3 regions of the Paenibacillus sp. FSL L8-0644 genome follow, and region 1 is predicted to be linked to each of the others. Evidence: riboswitches for the same ligand, from Rfam matches in the RefSeq annotation. Region 1 holds a riboswitch; each other region holds the start of a gene.
What was found. A riboswitch is a leader RNA that binds a small molecule or an ion and turns the genes downstream of it on or off. The one in region 1 is predicted to bind thiamine pyrophosphate.
Positions count from the first base shown of each region.

Region 2: linked by a shared signal. The riboswitch ahead of thiC (phosphomethylpyrimidine synthase ThiC) and the one ahead of NSS94_RS05080 (ECF transporter S component) in region 1 are both predicted to bind thiamine pyrophosphate.
Region 3: linked by a shared signal. The riboswitch ahead of NSS94_RS13150 (thiamine phosphate synthase) and the one ahead of NSS94_RS05080 (ECF transporter S component) in region 1 are both predicted to bind thiamine pyrophosphate.

Region 1 covers NZ_JBBOYN010000001.1:1,130,083-1,135,828, reverse strand. Annotated here, with positions in the region: gene NSS94_RS05105 (MetQ/NlpA family ABC transporter substrate-binding protein) at 1-59, opposite strand, end outside; gene NSS94_RS05100 (methionine ABC transporter permease) at 262-933, opposite strand; gene NSS94_RS05095 (methionine ABC transporter ATP-binding protein) at 926-1,651, opposite strand; gene NSS94_RS05090 (energy-coupling factor transporter transmembrane component T family protein) at 1,791-2,582, opposite strand; gene NSS94_RS05085 (ABC transporter ATP-binding protein) at 2,557-4,008, opposite strand; gene NSS94_RS05080 (ECF transporter S component) at 4,008-4,604, opposite strand; TPP riboswitch at 4,855-4,964, opposite strand; gene NSS94_RS05075 (TatD family hydrolase) at 5,008-5,746, opposite strand, start outside.
Region 2 covers NZ_JBBOYN010000001.1:901,490-907,235, reverse strand. Annotated here, with positions in the region: gene NSS94_RS04135 (YitT family protein) at 1-814, opposite strand, end outside; gene NSS94_RS04130 (hypothetical protein) at 1,323-1,475, shown strand; gene thiC (phosphomethylpyrimidine synthase ThiC) at 1,598-3,442, opposite strand; TPP riboswitch at 3,630-3,742, opposite strand; gene NSS94_RS04120 (IclR family transcriptional regulator) at 3,898-4,641, opposite strand; gene NSS94_RS04115 (alpha/beta hydrolase) at 4,942-5,746, shown strand, end outside.
Region 3 covers NZ_JBBOYN010000001.1:2,938,700-2,944,445, forward strand. Annotated here, with positions in the region: gene NSS94_RS13125 (response regulator transcription factor) at 1-541, opposite strand, end outside; gene NSS94_RS13130 (ThiF family adenylyltransferase) at 684-1,745, opposite strand; gene NSS94_RS13135 (thiazole synthase) at 1,742-2,509, opposite strand; gene thiS (sulfur carrier protein ThiS) at 2,512-2,715, opposite strand; gene thiO (glycine oxidase ThiO) at 2,712-3,860, opposite strand; gene NSS94_RS13150 (thiamine phosphate synthase) at 3,925-4,518, opposite strand; TPP riboswitch at 4,784-4,892, opposite strand; gene NSS94_RS13155 (ABC-F family ATP-binding cassette domain-containing protein) at 4,987-5,746, opposite strand, start outside.

The DNA of each region.
Region 1 (5,746 bases):
ACGACAGCAAATAGTGTAAGTAATTTCAAGTTCGTTTTCATGTTGTTTTTCCGACTCATTCGATGTGGAACCTCCAAAATTAGTTGTGATCGGGAAGATAAAAATGAGTTACAGCATAGCCGCTTCGCGTGCAGATTGTTCTTCCGATCGCTGACGCTTCTCCAGAACAATTCTGCCCGCTCCGCTTTGGAGGCACTGTAAAGTCATTTTTATTTCCCATAGTGGGCGGTGCAAGTGTTAATGAAGAGATTCATAAACCATTTACCGCTTGTCGATCCGGCGGGATATGGTGCTTCCAGTGAACTGGATCGTTTGTACGAAAATAATCATGACGACGATGGTGAACGCCATCAAGCCTGTTTCAAAACGCTGGTAACCGTAGCGGATGGCAAAATCGCCTACCCCGCCACCGCCCACAATGCCCATCACCGTGGAGTAGGAGATGAAGCTAATGGTGGACGTGGTCAAACCCAGTACAAGCCCAGAACGAGCTTCCACGTACAGAAATTTGAAGATAAGCTGAAGAGTGGATGCCCCCATAGAAGTAGCGGCTTCAATTACACCCTTCGGCACCTCAAGCAATGATTGCTCCACCAGCCTCGAATAATAGGCGATGGCCACCACTGACAAGGGAACCGTAGCAGCCATCGTACCCAGCGCCGTCCCTACGACCAGACGTGTAAATGGAATCATAAACACGACGAGCAGCAAAAACGGGAACGAGCGAATGACATTGACCACACTGTTCAATAGGGTGAACAGTAGTCGATTTTCATATTTTTGCCCTTTGCCGCACAAATACAAAATCGTTCCTGCCGGAAGCCCTAACAGTACAGCTGCTGCGATAGAAATCCCCACCATAATAAACGTCTCTCCGATGGCTTTCCATATCTCAGACTGATATTGCGCAATGATGTTCAGCATTTCATTCATCAGCTTCACCTGCTTTCGCTGTTGAACCTACCGCAGCGTCAGCTACACGTTGCGTGGAAAGCAGCTGTCCATCCCGCATTTCTGATACATGGGTACAAATGTTGCGTACCACGTCCATATCGTGCGTTACAATTACAATGGTAACTCCCAGTTCACGGTTGATCTCCCGTAACACGCCCAGAATATCCGCGGTCGTCTGCGGATCAAGCGCCGAGGTCGGCTCATCACACAGCAGCACCGCAGGTCGATTCGCCAGCGCTCTGGCTATCGCTACACGTTGCTTTTGGCCTCCGCTCAATTGTGCCGGATACTGTTCTGCTTTATCAGCTAAACCGACGAATTGCAGGCATTCGCGCACACGTTCTGCTCTCTCTTTTTTCGCGACACCTGCCAGCTCCAACGGCATTGCTACATTTCCACTGACCGTCCGATTGTGAACAAGATGATAATGCTGAAAAATCATCCCTATGGATCGCCGCGCTTCACGGAGACGTTTTTCCGGCATGCGAGTCAGATCTTCCCCGTTCACAACCACGTTTCCCTCATCCGGCCTTTCCAATACATTCATCAACCGGAGCAAGGTAGACTTACCGGCACCGCTGGCACCTATAATACCGTGGATTTCCCCCTCCTCCACTTGAAGGGACACGGATTGAACCGCATGAAATTGGCCGCTTGAGGTGGTATAATGCTTGTTTACCTGATGCAGCGTAATCATGAAACCTGGCCTCCTGATGATCCATTTCTCAGGGAAAATGTAATAAGCCCGCCAGCCCAGGCGGGTCTGTACGAGCCGTCAATTCCCATTGCATTAATATACCACAGAGCAGAAAACGGGCAAAGCCTTTTGACAACAATTAACGTACATCCCACACCCCTACATAAGGAAAGCAAATCCCAAGTCCCCAAGCCAGCGTAAGCATGACGACAAAATAGAATATGAATACAATATCTATAGCCGAATAGCCGATCGCATAATAATACGTTCGCTTGGTTTCATTGGTAAAACCCTTGGCTTCCATAGCAATAGCAATGCGCTGGGCACGCCGAATACTTTGAGCGAGTAGCGGAATCGCATACCTGCGAAGCGTGGCATACATATTCCATTTGGACACATGCTGATGTAAACCTCGAATACGGTGGGCTTGTCTCAATGCCTGGAATTCCTCCACCATCATAGGCATCAACCGCATGGCTGCCAAAAAGCTGTATGCATACTTCGGAGGGAGCTTCCATTGCTGCATCAGTGAATAAAAAAGGTCCACTGGACGAGTCGTTAAACCAAACAACAAACCTACCGCAGCCATACTCAGCGCACGAAAGCCCAGATGCATGCCTCGGTAAAAGCTTTCCTGCGTCACATGGATCAAGCCCCATGTCCACCAGGTCGTCACCCCTTTGCCGAACATCATCATGCCCGTTGAAGTTGAAATAAACACCAATATAAAGGGAGACCCGTATAGCAGCAGCCTCTTCCATGGATGGCCTGACCAGACAAGCAGCAACAGCATAGCACACGCAACATTAAACATGACATTCGGATCATGAATGACTATAACGACCACAAACAGGATGGAAAACATCACGAGCTTTAGGCCCGGATTCACGCGATGCAGCCATGTTTTATGATGGGGAAAGGACAGGTTCATACTGTAGTTCCCCTTTCTGAATCCGCCATGTATCGGTACAATATCGACGGACAATTTCCGGGTCATGGGTGACCATCACAATGGCCGTGCCCGCCGCTCTCAGCTGCTCCAACATATCCAGCATGACAAAGGTATTACGCGCATCCTGCCCAAAGGTCGGTTCATCGAGCAGCAGCACTTCCGGCTCACGAATCATAGCCGTAGCAATACTCAACCGCCTTTTTTGGCCTAACGAAAGCTGATACGGATGCCGCTCGTCCAGCCGCTCCAGTCCGAACTGTACGAGCATCCGATCGACCCGTTCCCGGCACTGTTCAACGGTATACAAGCTCTTGGGTAACGAATACTCTAGTTCCTTTCGTACGGTATGCGCTACAAATTGCAGCTCGGGATTTTGAAACGCGAACCCGATACGCTCTGCCAGTTGTTCTGTACTGCCTGCCTCAATTCCGCGCACGCTATAACGTCCCTGTGTGCGAAGTAAGCGCATCATGGAGAGCAGTAGCGAGCTTTTGCCAGCCCCGTTTTCACCAACCACGCCAATCCAGTCGCCAGGCTTCACCTGCGCATGCTCCACATAAATCACTGAACTTAAACCGCGGAGGCCGCTAAAATGTTCCAGCTCCAGCACATCAGTCCCCGCACCATTCTGTTGCGTCACTGCTTCACTCCAACGTGGCGAAGACGCTTCATTCCATACTCCCGGATACCACACGCCGTACTCGGACAATGCCTGCCGGTGCACATGAAATACTTCTTGGGCCCTTCCATCTGCAATGATCTCCCCTTGAGCAGAAAGCACCACAATCCGATCCACATCATGGACAATTTCATTAATTTTATGCTCCACAATCACCAGTGTCTGGTCTACCGAAATGTTGCGAATGGTATCCCACACCTGTGTAGTGCCTTCCTCGTCCAACAAAGCCGTGGGCTCATCCAGAAAAAGCACTTCTGGCTCCATAGCCAGCACAGACGCAATCGCCAGCCGCTGCTTCATTCCCTGTGACATGCTGCCAATGGGCATATGTATATCATCCGTCGATAGACCCACCTGTATCAGCAGCTCGCGAATACGGGATCGCATCTGCTCCCGGGGAACCTGATTATTTTCCAACACAAAAGCCAGTTCCTCATCTGCATATGACATACAGAACTGCGTATCAGGATCTTGAAATACAATACCTGAGACACTTGGGATTACAGCAGCATCGCATTTCATAGGCACTTCTATCGTGCGTGGAATCAGACCGCTTAACACTTGGAGCAGTGTTGATTTACCGCATCCACTCGGTCCCAGTAGCAGCAGCTTTTCCCCCTTGCGGACAGACAAAGACATATTGTGAAAAAGCAGCTCTTGCTCACCGGGGAATTTCAACCGTAGCCGGGTGATCGAAGCCACCACATCTTCGGTTGCCCGGCTCATCAATCCAGCCCCTTATAATCTTGTTCCGTTGCAGGCCTCAAACTTCGCGTGACTCCGGTTACCTCCAATGCCTTAGCCAGATAGAACGCGAATACCCCGGCAATCACAATACTGCCAATCATCCGAAATCCAATATACAAAACATAGTTCCAAGTCGATAGCTGATCAATATACCCGTAGCTGAAGTCTAAAATCAGAGAAGTGACAGCCGCCCCAGCCGCAGCTAGCGAAGCAACCCACAGGTTTGCGTTCCGATACAGAAAAGCCGCAAAAAACAGCTCCGCTCCCAAGCCTTGCAGCAGGCCATAGTACAAGGTGGACATACCCCATTCGCTTCCCAAAAAAGCACTGACCGTTGCCGCTGCCACCTCTGCCAAAATCGCAACACCCGGCTTGCGAATGATGAGATAAGCAAACGTACCTGCCATAAACCACATGCCATACATCAGTTGCTCGGCGTGTAGACCCAATGGTTTCATCAAATCATAGGCAGGTCCCCATATTTTGTAGATCAACCCGAACACAACAGCGATCACAATCGTGACCAAAATATCCGTCAGTTTCAACCCTTTGGACGCTCTTACAGCAGTATTCATTATTGCGTGCTCCCCTTTTTCCTTATAGTTGGCCTCTTGGCCATGAAAAAAAGCTTGTCTGGAGCTGAATCTCCAGGCAAGCTTTATGCGCAGTAAAAGGTGAAGCACCATACAAAACATCATTCGTCGATATGCCTTATATAACCAGTAGTCTAAACTACTACACTGATACCCAGCCAAGTCAGGATCAAGGTAAAATGCTAGGACATACATTGAATCTATCGACAACCGCAAAAAAAAGCGGCATTCCTGTATAGTGTTCTTGGTTTCTCTACGCTGGCATTACCCAGATCAGATTTCACGGTCAGTGGCAAGGGCCACCCTCTCAGCCTGACTTTCTCAAGCTCCCGACAATGCTTTTTAATTCACTATAATATATACCACATCTATGGCTTTGACAATCCTATAATCCGAAGAAACGTTTAGCCGTTTCCGTCGTCGCGATTTCGATCTCCATCATGCTTCGACCTGTACATTCGGCTATCGTAGCAGCAATGTGAGCGAGATACATGGGCTCATTACGCCCTTCTTTAGGCTTCACAGGCAAATTACGCGGGGTCAAAAATGGAGCATCCGTTTCAATCATCAGACGGTCCAAGGGAATATCTCTGACCAGTTCACGCAGATGCTTCCCCCGCCGTTCGTCGCAAATCCAGCCGGTGATTCCGATATACAGTCCCATTTCTACATACGTACGCAATTCCTGTTCCGTGCCGGTAAAACAATGCACTACCGCTTTATCGACAAGCCCTTGATACTCCCGAAGCATAGCGACAAAGTCCTCATGTGCATCTCGTTCATGCAGAAATAACGGCATTTTCAGCTCACCCGCCAGTTGGATTTGCTCGCCAAACCATCGGCGCTGCACATCACGTGGCGAAAAATCACGGTTATAGTCCAATCCGCATTCCCCTATGGATACGACCTGCGGCTGACCCGCCAACTGGCGGAGCTGCTGAATCGTGTCTGCACTGCAGTCTTTGGCATCATGGGGATGCACGCCAGCTGTCGCATACAGCTTGCCCGGATAACGCGCTGCATACTGAGAAGCTTCCCGACTGCTGCGGACACTGGTCCCAGTAATAATCAGCGGTGAAATCCCTACAGCCGCGGCTCTCTCTACCACCTGTTCCCGATCTGCA
Region 2 (5,746 bases), 230 kb from region 1:
CTTCTCCGAACACGTCCCGCACGTCATGAATGGTGATAAACGCTGCTGTGTCGATGGCTTTCACTATCTTTTTAAGCGCCGATACCTCTTGTTTACTAATGACGATATACAGCACTTCTTTTGGATTTTTAGTGTAATAACCGTGGCCTGACAGGACAGTAACTCCACGATCCATTTTCGTAATGACCATCTCGGCAATTTTATCTTGGTGCTCCGAAATAATCATGACCGCTTTTTTGGGGTTCAGTCCTTCGATCATAAAGTCCATCACCTTCGTACCAACGTACAAAATAACGATAGTTAGCATCAATTTCTCCGGGCCAATAATAAAATAGGAAGAGAATGCGACAATCAAATCAAAAAACAGCAGGCCATAACTGATATTCCAATCCAGATACTTGTTGGCAATCCGTGCTAAAATGACCGTACCCGCCGTAGTGCCGCCTACCCGTACGATTAGGCCTATGCCAACCCCCACCAAAACTCCGGCAAATACGGCATTAATCGTCGGCTCATGCGAATCAATCCGCCAGTTGACTGTTAAATGTAAAAACAGCGAGTTAAAAGCGACCGCAATGATAGTGTACAAGGTCGTTCTCTTGTCTAAAAATTTATATCCGACAATCAGCAGCAAGCCATTAATCACCAGATTAACGATCGAGGGAGACCACTGAAACAGGTAGTACAGGATGATTGTGACCCCTGTAACGCCCCCCTCGCCAAACTCATTCGGGATCACAAACAGATTAACAGCTAGCGCGAAAAAAAACGCACCCAGAATAATAAATGCGATGTCTGCAATACATTTTTTCATATATGCTCTAATCCTCTCTCTAACATTTCAAAGGATGAATCGCCAGATCGATTGGCTGACTCTTGTTGTCAAAATACGCTGACAACCAGTTCATGGTATCTACTACCAAACATAAAGTCAATACAACTTTGACACTTTAATTCGCCACCAGACTGCCTCAATCCTGACTTGAGGAGTCCGCAAAACCCTCCTTTTACAAGGTTATTCGACAAAAAAACACAATCCCGACTACTAAACTAAGAAAACGGGCCTCAAGCCCTTGTTTTAGACCTAGGCACATTTTCCCCTAAAACGACCATCCTCCTAATCGGCATTTTGAACACACATGACCATCTTCCTGTTTTATGTCAAAAGCGTTTTACTTTGAAAAAATGTGGGTATAATGATTGAAACATAACCAAGCAACCTACATAGCATTGCGACATCAAGTACATATAAATAGTCCTATACAGACGTCCTAAGCAACTCAATCTGAATTTGACAATATGGAATTGGAGGAATGATCTACATGAATACAATGAACTTAACCGTCCACACCCTGATGCCCTTTCACCACCAATACCAACGTGCCAACGCGGTGAGTATGCAGAAGAAAGAAGATAGCTCGGAGAAGAAGCTCAGCTTTCAGGACATTTTGAATGAAAAAATGGGTAAAAAATAAGGCGCCGTTTATCCGGTTGCATGACTCGCTTTACATAAGCCAAAAAGCCGTAGTTTCCTACATCGACTGTAGAGAACCACGGCTTTTTTTGATTCATGCGTTCCTAAACTCACACATTCGTTTTACTGACCGCCATCCCGATACTGCTCTGCCTTCTCACGCATCCCAGCGGCCACTGCTTCTTCGGTGTTCAGCCCCTTATCCGCTGCATAGGCGCGAATGTCCTGCGTGATGCGCATACTACAAAATTTGGGGCCGCACATCGAGCAAAAATGTGCTTCCTTGGCTCCCTCTGCTGGTAGCGTTTCATCATGGTAGGACAAGGCCCGCTCGGGATCAAGCGACAGATTGAACTGATCCCGCCAGCGGAACTCAAAGCGTGCCTTGGACAAAGCATCATCCCGCTGCTGCGCCCGTGGATGGCCCTTCGCCAGATCGGCAGCATGTGCCGCAATTTTGTAGGTAATGACACCCTCACGGACATCATCCTTATTCGGAAGACCCAAATGCTCCTTAGGCGTAACATAGCACAGCATGGACGTCCCGAACCAACCGATCATCGCCGCCCCGATGGCTGAGGTAATATGATCATATCCGGGGGCAATATCCGTCGTGAGCGGTCCCAAGGTATAGAAAGGAGCTTCCTTACAAATCTCCATTTGCAAATCCACATTCTCTTTGATTTTATGCATAGGGACATGTCCCGGCCCCTCAATCATGACCTGAACATCATGCTTCCATGCGATTTGCGTTAGCTCGCCCAACGTTTCCAGCTCTGCAAACTGTGCTTCATCATTCGCATCATAGATACTACCTGGACGTAGACCATCCCCGAGAGAAAAGGCCACATCATAGGCTTTCATAATTTCGCAGATTTCTTCAAAATGTGTATACAAAAAATTCTCCTGATGGTGCGCAAGGCACCAGGCTGCCATGATCGACCCGCCACGGGACACAATTCCCGTCATTCTATTCGCCGTCATCGGTATATACCGCAGCAATACACCCGCATGAATTGTAAAATAGTCCACTCCCTGCTCCGCCTGCTCGATCAGCGTATCGCGATACAACTCCCACGTCAGCGCTTCTGCTTCGCCGTTCACCTTTTCAAGTGCCTGATACAGCGGCACAGTTCCAATCGGTACAGGAGAATTCCGAATGATCCATTCACGTGTGGTATGGATATTACGGCCTGTGGATAGGTCCATAACTGTATCCGAGCCCCAACGCACAGCCCAGGTCATTTTCTCCACTTCCTCCTCAATCGAGGAGGTAACCGCAGAATTACCAATGTTCGCATTGATCTTCACGTGAAAATGACGCCCAATGACCATCGGCTCACTTTCCGGGTGATTGATATTCGAAGGCAAAATGGCTCGTCCAGCCGCCAATTCCTGCCGTACAAACTCAGGCTCCACCCCTTCGCGGATCGCCGCAAATTCCATTTCGGGCGTAATGATCCCTTGCCGTGCATAATGCATTTGCGTCACTGTACGACCTTGCGAAGCACGAAGCGGACGGTTGGTCACGCCGGGAAATTCAACTGTCTCCCGTTTGGAGCCAGGTTTCAGTCCATTATCCTCCGGTTTGACGGCGCGTCCCTCGTAAGCCTCCACATCGCCCCGTTCCAGTGCCCAAGCTCGCCGTAATGGAGGCAGGCCCTGACGGATATCGACCTGATAGGCTTCGTCAGTCATGGGACCGCTCGTATCGTACACACGCAATGGCTCATGATGCTCCGTGCCCTGCGGCGTATGTGTAGGATGAAGAGCAATTTCCCGCTCTGGGACGGCAATGTCCGGCCGCGAGCCTTGAATATATACCTTACGGCTCCCTGGAAAGGGCGTTACCCCACTGGCTTGCTCCCCGTTTGTCTTCTCTACCCCAACTTCCCTTGTTCCTGCCAACCTTACTTCTGCTGATTTAAATTCTGTTCCTTTTGTTCCTTCTACTTCTGTCGGCTTCATTGTCCATTCCTCCTGTTTCGATGAAATGACACACCGATCCGGAACCATTCCCAGGGTGGCGCTGATCTATGCAAAAAAGCCGGTTCCCGAGGGAACCGGCTAATCTAACGAGGCAGCTATCCAGACCGTGCACATGTGGAATAATCCTATTCCAATGCGTCACCGTAGACAGCAGCTGCGTATACATTTCAATGGCCGATTACTTCCCTACGCTGGTATGATCCAGATCAGGTGCAAAGGGTCCGGAATCTTACACGATTCCATCTCAGCCCGGCATTACAGGCTCCCCCAGTAACTGCGATACTTCTATTCACATGAGGCGGACATAACAGACATCCCGCCATCCTTATCAGACTACTTCAAATTTATGGCTTTGGCAACCCTTCTAGGTTCCATTTAGCAAGAAGACGCTCCTCACCAAATCACTTTGCTTGCTTCAACTGCATTCATTCTTGTTACGGAAGCATAAGCCCCATTTCCTTCGCCGCTTCGATCAAAATCGGAGCAAAGTCATGTAGCGTCTCGGGTGCAAGCCGACTGACCGGACCGGATACAGATAAAGCCGCAGTGACCTGTCCCTTCCGGTTCACAATTGGTGCTGCCACAGCAGCGGCCCCTGGCTCCCGTTCTTCATAGCTGGTCGCATAGCCCTTCTCGCGAATGTCCTGCAGCTGGGCTTTATAGACCTCCGCGTCTACCGAGGGCGGCCATTCATTCCCGCTTAGCAGGGCTTCCAGCTCCTGCGGCGGCATAAAGGCAGCCAGCACCTTACTGGAGGCTCCTACAGCCAGCGGCATACGCGCACCCACAGGCGCAACCCTGCGGATCGCCTGATTGCTCTGCACGGCTTGTATGCGAATACGCATGCTGCCGTCCCGTAAGTACAAGCTGACCGTTTCGCCCAGACGGTCACGCAGTCCTTCCATTGCAGGCTGTAACAACACCGCCGGCTCGTCACTTTGGGACAAATGTGTGGATAGCTCCCAAATGCGGAAGCCAAGTCGATATTTTTCCGTTTCGGCATTCCGAACGACAAAGCCCCGATCCTCCAACGTAGTCAGCAGCCGATGAACCGTGCTTTTATGTAGACCAATTTTGGAGGCAATCTCCGTTAGGCCAAGATCCGAATCTGCGGTAAAACACAGCAATATATCAAGTGCACGCTCTACAGCGCGAACGGTTAATTTACGGTCTTCCATTCGTGAACCGCTCCTCTTGTATCCATATTCGTTTCACACTATGAAACATGGTTACATAAATTATATAGAATAGTCGCGGCTACTGTAAACCGATGTTTTTGTGACAACCATATTACAGAACGAGAACAAACATCGACAATTCTTTGCATCATTTTTACTTTTCCGGTTCAGGCGTTGACTTTGGATAACCCCCATCATACGATAATAGGTATCTATACGGATATACACTATCATTTTCAAGTGGAATTATACCTAAATTCTATTGAAACGAAGATCAATTTTATATAAGGAGGCTCTTACATGATTTCTACATCCCAGCGCAACTCTCAGCTACAGACCGCTGTTCAGGAGCCGTCCACCCCACTCTTTAATCCCCGTCTGCTGCGGTTCAAGCACGTTGTGATTGCTCTGCTGCTGTCGGTCGTTTTTTTTCTGTTGTTTTGTTTTATTGCCTTGCATGCTTACATCGCATGGGTACTTACGAATCCTACCGTCGCGCCGCTGTACTCTAATCCGATGCAGGCCAAAAACATGCCTTATGAGGAAGTCAGCTTCCCTGCCAAGGATGGTAGCCGCATGGTACAAGGCTGGTATATCCCGGCGGATCAATCGCGGAAAACGATTATTTTCAGCCATGGTTATGGAGCTAACCGCGAAGAAAGCTGGATTCCCATGTATGATCTGGCGCATTATGCCCACAGTTTGAACTTTAATGTGGTCATGTTCGATTATGGATTCGCGTCACAAAACAGCAAATCAGTCGCAACCGGAGGCAAAGCGGAATCCCAGCAGCTTCTCGGAGCGATCCAGCTTGCGAAGCAACGCGGCTCGTCGGAGATTATCGTATGGGGCTTCTCCATGGGGGCAGGAACCGCTCTTCAGGCGGGCTTGCAAACCAAGGATGTGGACGCAATGATTTTGGACAGCACTTTCCTGTTGGAGCCGGATACGCTGTACCATAACATTCACAATCAAATTAACCTGCCAAGACATCCGTCTTTGGAAATTCTGGAGTTGCTGTTTCCAGTCTTGAACGGCACCAGCTTGCATCAGATTCCATATCAGGAGGTTAAAAAGGAAAACTATCCGTTCCCGATCATGTTTG
Region 3 (5,746 bases), 1.8 Mb from region 1:
CATCCTTCAGAATTTGCTGCCTGCTACAAACTTGGTTAAGATGTATCGCCAGATGAAGTAAAAGATCAAATTCCTTCGGAGTTAATTCCAGCTTTTGTCCCCCTCTGCTCACCAATCTGCTTGCATTGTCTATATGTAAATCACCCGCCTCGATTGCCCTTTTCACATCACGTTCAATACCAAAAATCCGCAATAAATTAGCCACTCTAGCCTGAAAAACTCTAGGATAAAAGGGCAGAACGATCACATCATGTGCTCCTTGTTCAAAACAGGAAACAATATGGTCCTCCTCATCTGATGAAGTCATTGCTAATAGCGGGACATGAGGATGGTATTGCTGCAATATGCGAAGTAAACCTTGCGAAACTGTCTGTTCATCTTTTATATTGAGCAGCAGCAAATCCACAGGATTATGGGCTACATAAGAGCTTGCATCCGTCGTATTGCTAACATGAACCACCTGATAACCTTCCTGCTCCAATGGACGAACAATTACGGGAGACGCTTCATTTACATCCACAAGCAAAATTAACGGGCTCACCTTTTCACCCACCTGGTTTGGACATAGCATTACATATTGGATACGAACAAGTTTGTGTTATAAGCCATTAAAGCATATTAATATTATTGTAACAAAAAAGCAGAAAATCATTCTCCAAAGAATGGCTTTCTGCTTTTATCGTTTAACCCAAATAGCGATGATACAGACTTCTTGCTTTTGCCACGTCCTTTGTCCCATGGATCAGCGCTCTGCCATCTGCAAAAACAACCAAGCGATGCTCGCTTGTACTAAAGGAAACCAAAAACGGATTTCGCTCTACTTTTCCTTCTCCCAAAGAAGCAAATCTATCTGCCGTTTCTGCAAGATTCAGATGGATCGGGTTTGCTGGTCTAATTTGAACGGTATCCCTACCGCACAAAACATCTGTTTTCTGCCGATGAGAGGCCGACAAATAGGGATACGTCGGTTGGCTGCCGCAAGAAGGACAGTTCTCCTTTTTAACGCTATCTACCGCTATCGCTACATACTCATTTTTCCACAAATCAAACGAAAGTAACTTTCCTCTCAAATCTTCCGGATATCCGCCAAGAAGTTTGAAGGCTTCCGTAGTTTGGTTAGCCGTGACCATCTGTACAGCCTGCGGAATAATCCCGGCGGTATCACAGGTTTCCCCACCAAACGGTACAGTTCCCAGCAGACAGTGAAGACAAGGCGTTTGACCCGGTAAAATGGTGTAGGTTACACCATAGCTGCCTACACATCCCCCATAAATCCAAGGTATCCGATGCTTGAGTGCCATGTCGTTCATAAGAAGTCGGGTATCGAAATTATCGGTTGCATCCATCAAGAGATCTACCCCTTGGATCAACTCTTCCAGCTCTTCCACCCCAACATCCAGTACATGTGCATGTATAACCGTTTCCGAATTAATATCCTTTAATCTTCGCTGAGCAGCTACTACTTTGGGATATCTTTGCGCAGCATCACTTTCCTGAAAAAGCTGCTGGCGCTGCAAATTGCTCCATTCCACATAATCCCGGTCTACGAGGCTCACTGTACCTACACCCCCGCGAACGAGCGTTTCCGCAATACCTGTACCTAACGCTCCGGCACCTATGATTAGTACGTGGGAAGAAGCAAGCCGACGTTGTCCTGTCGGTCCAAAGGGCGCGAATCTTTCCTGTCTGGAATAACGGTCACTTGAATGTGTTCCTCCTGCACCGGATTTGTCAGTTACCTTCATGCCTGAACCATACCTTCTATCGGACTGCTTGCTGAAGCGTAACGTTTTACAGGAATCATCCCCGCCTCAAAACCATATCTTCCAGCACGAACAGCCAGTTTCATGGCCTCGGCCATTTTTACCGGGTCCTTCGCTCCTGATACGGCTGTATTCAACAAAACAGCATCTGCCCCTAACTGCATCGCTATTGCCGCGTCACCGGGTGAGCGAATACCCGCATCGACAATAACCGGAACCTCCGCCTGTTCAATAATTAGACCTAATGAAAACGGATTAAGCAAACCATGTCCTGTACCAATCGGTGAAGCTCCAGGCATAACGGCATGTACTCCAAGCTCTTGTAGCCTCTTTGCTAGAATCACATCGTCCGATATGTAGGGCAGCACGATAAAGCCTTCTTCTAACAGCTTTTCACTAGCTTTCAACGTTTCAAATGGGTCCGGCAGCAGTGTCTTGCTATCCCCAATGACTTCCACCTTAATCATATCGCACAGGCCGGAGGCTTTTGCCAATTTGGCAATACGAATCGCCTCCTCTGCTGTTGTAGCCCCTGCTGTGTTGGGAAGAAGTGTATACCGGCTCAAATCCAGCATATCGAGAAAATGCTGCTTATCCCGTTCCTCCAAGTTCAATCTCCGTACAGCAAACGTCAATATTTCCGTCTCAGCAGCCTCTACGGCTTGGGATTGGATATCTAGATCAGAGAATTTTCCTGTTCCCAACAACAACCTCGAGGTAAAAGATGCTTTTCCAATGGTTAACATAATCAACCGCCTCCCACAAAATGTACAATCTCTAGGCAATCTCCATCTTTCAGTACCGCTTCATCATGATCTTCACGGGTCAATATATGCCGATTCAGCTCCACCACTACGGTTTTCACCTTTACATCAAGCTCATGTAGCAATTGATTCACATGAGTGATTCGATTAGAAAAGGTCAGGCTCTGGCCGTTAATCGTCAGCTTCATAAGCTTTTCTCCTTGAGGAGCTCAGAAGAAAAACTACTTATCCCAAGTTCTGCTGCACAAGCCCCATTAAGCATAGCTGCCATCGCACGCCCGGTAGCATCACTCAGCAGGACACCGTTACGATAATGCCCGACTGCAGCATATACGCCCTCGCCCCCAGGAACAATGCCTATAAAAGGATGACCTGATACAGCCTGCGGACGTAAGCCCGCCCAAGCGCGTATAAAAGAAGCTTCACGGACGCGCGGCAGCCAGGCAGAGGCACGTGCCAGCAACCCCTCCAAGCCTCCTACGGTCACCTCTTCGTCATATTGATGTGGAAGGCTCGTTGCCCCAATCCAAAGCTCGTTATTCTGTTTAGGCACGAGGTAAATATCATCAGCATAAATGGTATATTCTAACGGGTGATCCTTCAAGGAGACCGCTACCGCTTCGCCCTTGACCGGATAAAGTGGATATTCAAACCCAACCTGCGCTAGCAATTTCATGCTATCCAAGCCTCCGGCAATAATGACCTGATCGCAGGAAAAAAAACCACTATCTGTACGGACACCGCAAATTCGACCATCCTGTATGACCAGTTGCTCTGCCTGTGTACCAGACCATACCGTTGCTCCCAGCACCGCAGCAGCACCTGCATAAGCACGGCAAAGCTGGACAGGAGCCACTTGTGTCTCCTTTGAACGATATATTGCCCCGATCGCTTGTTCATCCAAACCTGGAATTCGTCGGGCCAATTCTTTCGCATCCCACCAGATAGGAGAATCACCCTCTCGCGTTTTAGCAGCTTTCCAGCGTTTTTGGCCTTCAGTCTCCGTACGGAAAGGGGTCACAAACCCTTCAGTACGGAATTCCACCGAAATACCTGACAAACGCTCTAGATCACAGACAAGCTCAGGGAATGCATCTCGACTTATGCGAGCAAATCGTGATAGCTCAGAGCCGGTGAACTCTTCACTTTCCGCTGCCAGCATTCCAACCGCTGCTCCTGAGGCTCCCTCACCCGGGATCAATCGTTCCAGCATAATCGTACTTCTTCCCTCCTTGGCCACATGATAAGCAATGGAACTGCCGATGACACCTCCACCTATGACCAAGCATTCAGCGTGTCCAATCACTCTTTCCTCTGTGTGTATCTTTAGCATTTGTTCCGTATCTCCTCTCCATAAACCCTTCTGCTTTCAGCTTGCCTCTACTCTCGTTTTCTCGCTACAGGCTGTGAACTACAAGGTCTGCCATTCGCCTATACTCCATTGCAGCTGCAACGGGCGACTCAGCCTCCCATATACCAGACATCACCGCAATTCCGCTTGCTCCGGCCCTATAAAGCTCCGGGATATGATGCGGTTGTATGCCGCCTAGCGCAATCACCGGAATGTTTGACAGTCTGCAAATATGTTCAAGCTGAGCTAAACCCCGCGGTACAATACCGGGCTTACAATGGGTCTCATATACGTGACCATAAAGTACATAGTCCGCTCCTGCCCGCTCAGCAATTTGCATCTCCTCCAAGGAATGTACAGACACTCCACAGCGTGTACCCTTTGGAAGTAGGCTTTTCACATCCACAACAGGTAATCCATTAGCTGGTAATTGAACGGCTCCGACCAAAGTAAGTAAAGCTACATCCACACGATCATTTACTACAATTTGTTGCAAAGGAACTTCCTGCTCCACCAGGCTGCGAGTCAAAGAAAGCAATGCAGAGGCACCATTCTGTTTTAAACGTGCGTGTACATAATGAACATACGGACAAATCACAGCAGCCACTTGGGCGGCTTGTGCAAAAGTGCCCTTTTCCATCGAAATTGCGTGTAATTCGATTTTGTCTTCACCTCACATTGGACTAAAGGATCTAAGCTTAGCCAGCCACGTCTACCAGCAGGAATGAAAGGGGATTATATGTGAATCGTCTACGGAAGCTCGAACTACTTAAAATGAACGAAACGCAAAAAAACCACTTCCCCAAGGAAGTGGTTTAACGAACGTCCAATAATCGAACGGACCATGATATCCGTATACGTGTATCGTCCCACGCACAAACAAAAATAAAGATGGTGTTGCCTTGTTTGTACGGCGCTCACTTCCCTACGCTGGCATAACCCAGATCAGGTGCAAAGGGTCCGAAATCCATTTATTCCGTCTCAGCCGCATGGGCGGCTCCCCTAGTGTGACTATTTTATTGTATAAGCTAAAGATAGCTTAGCATATTTTTCTAATTCTGCAAACCCCACTTCGTGTGAAATTTGCTGGAACTGGATTTAGCTGATTTTAGTTAACTTTACTTGACCACTCTTCCACATTCCACGTTTTGGTTACCCAATCCTCGTAAAAGTCCGGTTCGTGAGATACAAGCAATACGGTCCCTTTGTATTCCTTCAAAGCACGTTTCAGCTCATCCTTTGCTTTAACATCCAAGTGGTTGGTAGGCTCATCGAACAGTACCCAGTTGCTTTCACGCATTAACAGTTTGCAAAGACGGACTTTAGCCTGTTCTCCACCACTGAGCGCAGATAGCGGACGCGTGATATGCTCATTTTTCAAACCGCAACGCGCCAAATGCGCTCGTACTTCATGCTGGTTCAAATGCGGAAATTCATTCCACACATCGTCAATCGGTGTAATTTTCTCGGCCTTTACTTCCTGCTCAAAATAAGCGGGCTGCAAAAAATCACCTTGATAGGTTTTTCCACTGATTGGCGGAATTTTTCCCAATATGGTTTTGAGCAATGTCGATTTACCGACACCATTGTAGCCGACAATTGCAATCTTTTCGCCACGTTCAATCGTCATGGACATTTTAGGCAAAAGGGCATGTGTATAACCAATCTCAAAATCAATACCCTCAAATACCGTCTTTCCGCTTGCACGTGCCTCTTTGAATTGAAAGGTTGGTTTTGCGGCTTCTTCAGGCTTATCAATACGTTCGATCCGATCAAGCTGCTTTTCACGGCTCTTTGCTCGGCCTGATGTAGAGGCACGCGCTTTATTACGCTGAATAAAATCTTCCTGTTTCTTAATAAAATCCTGT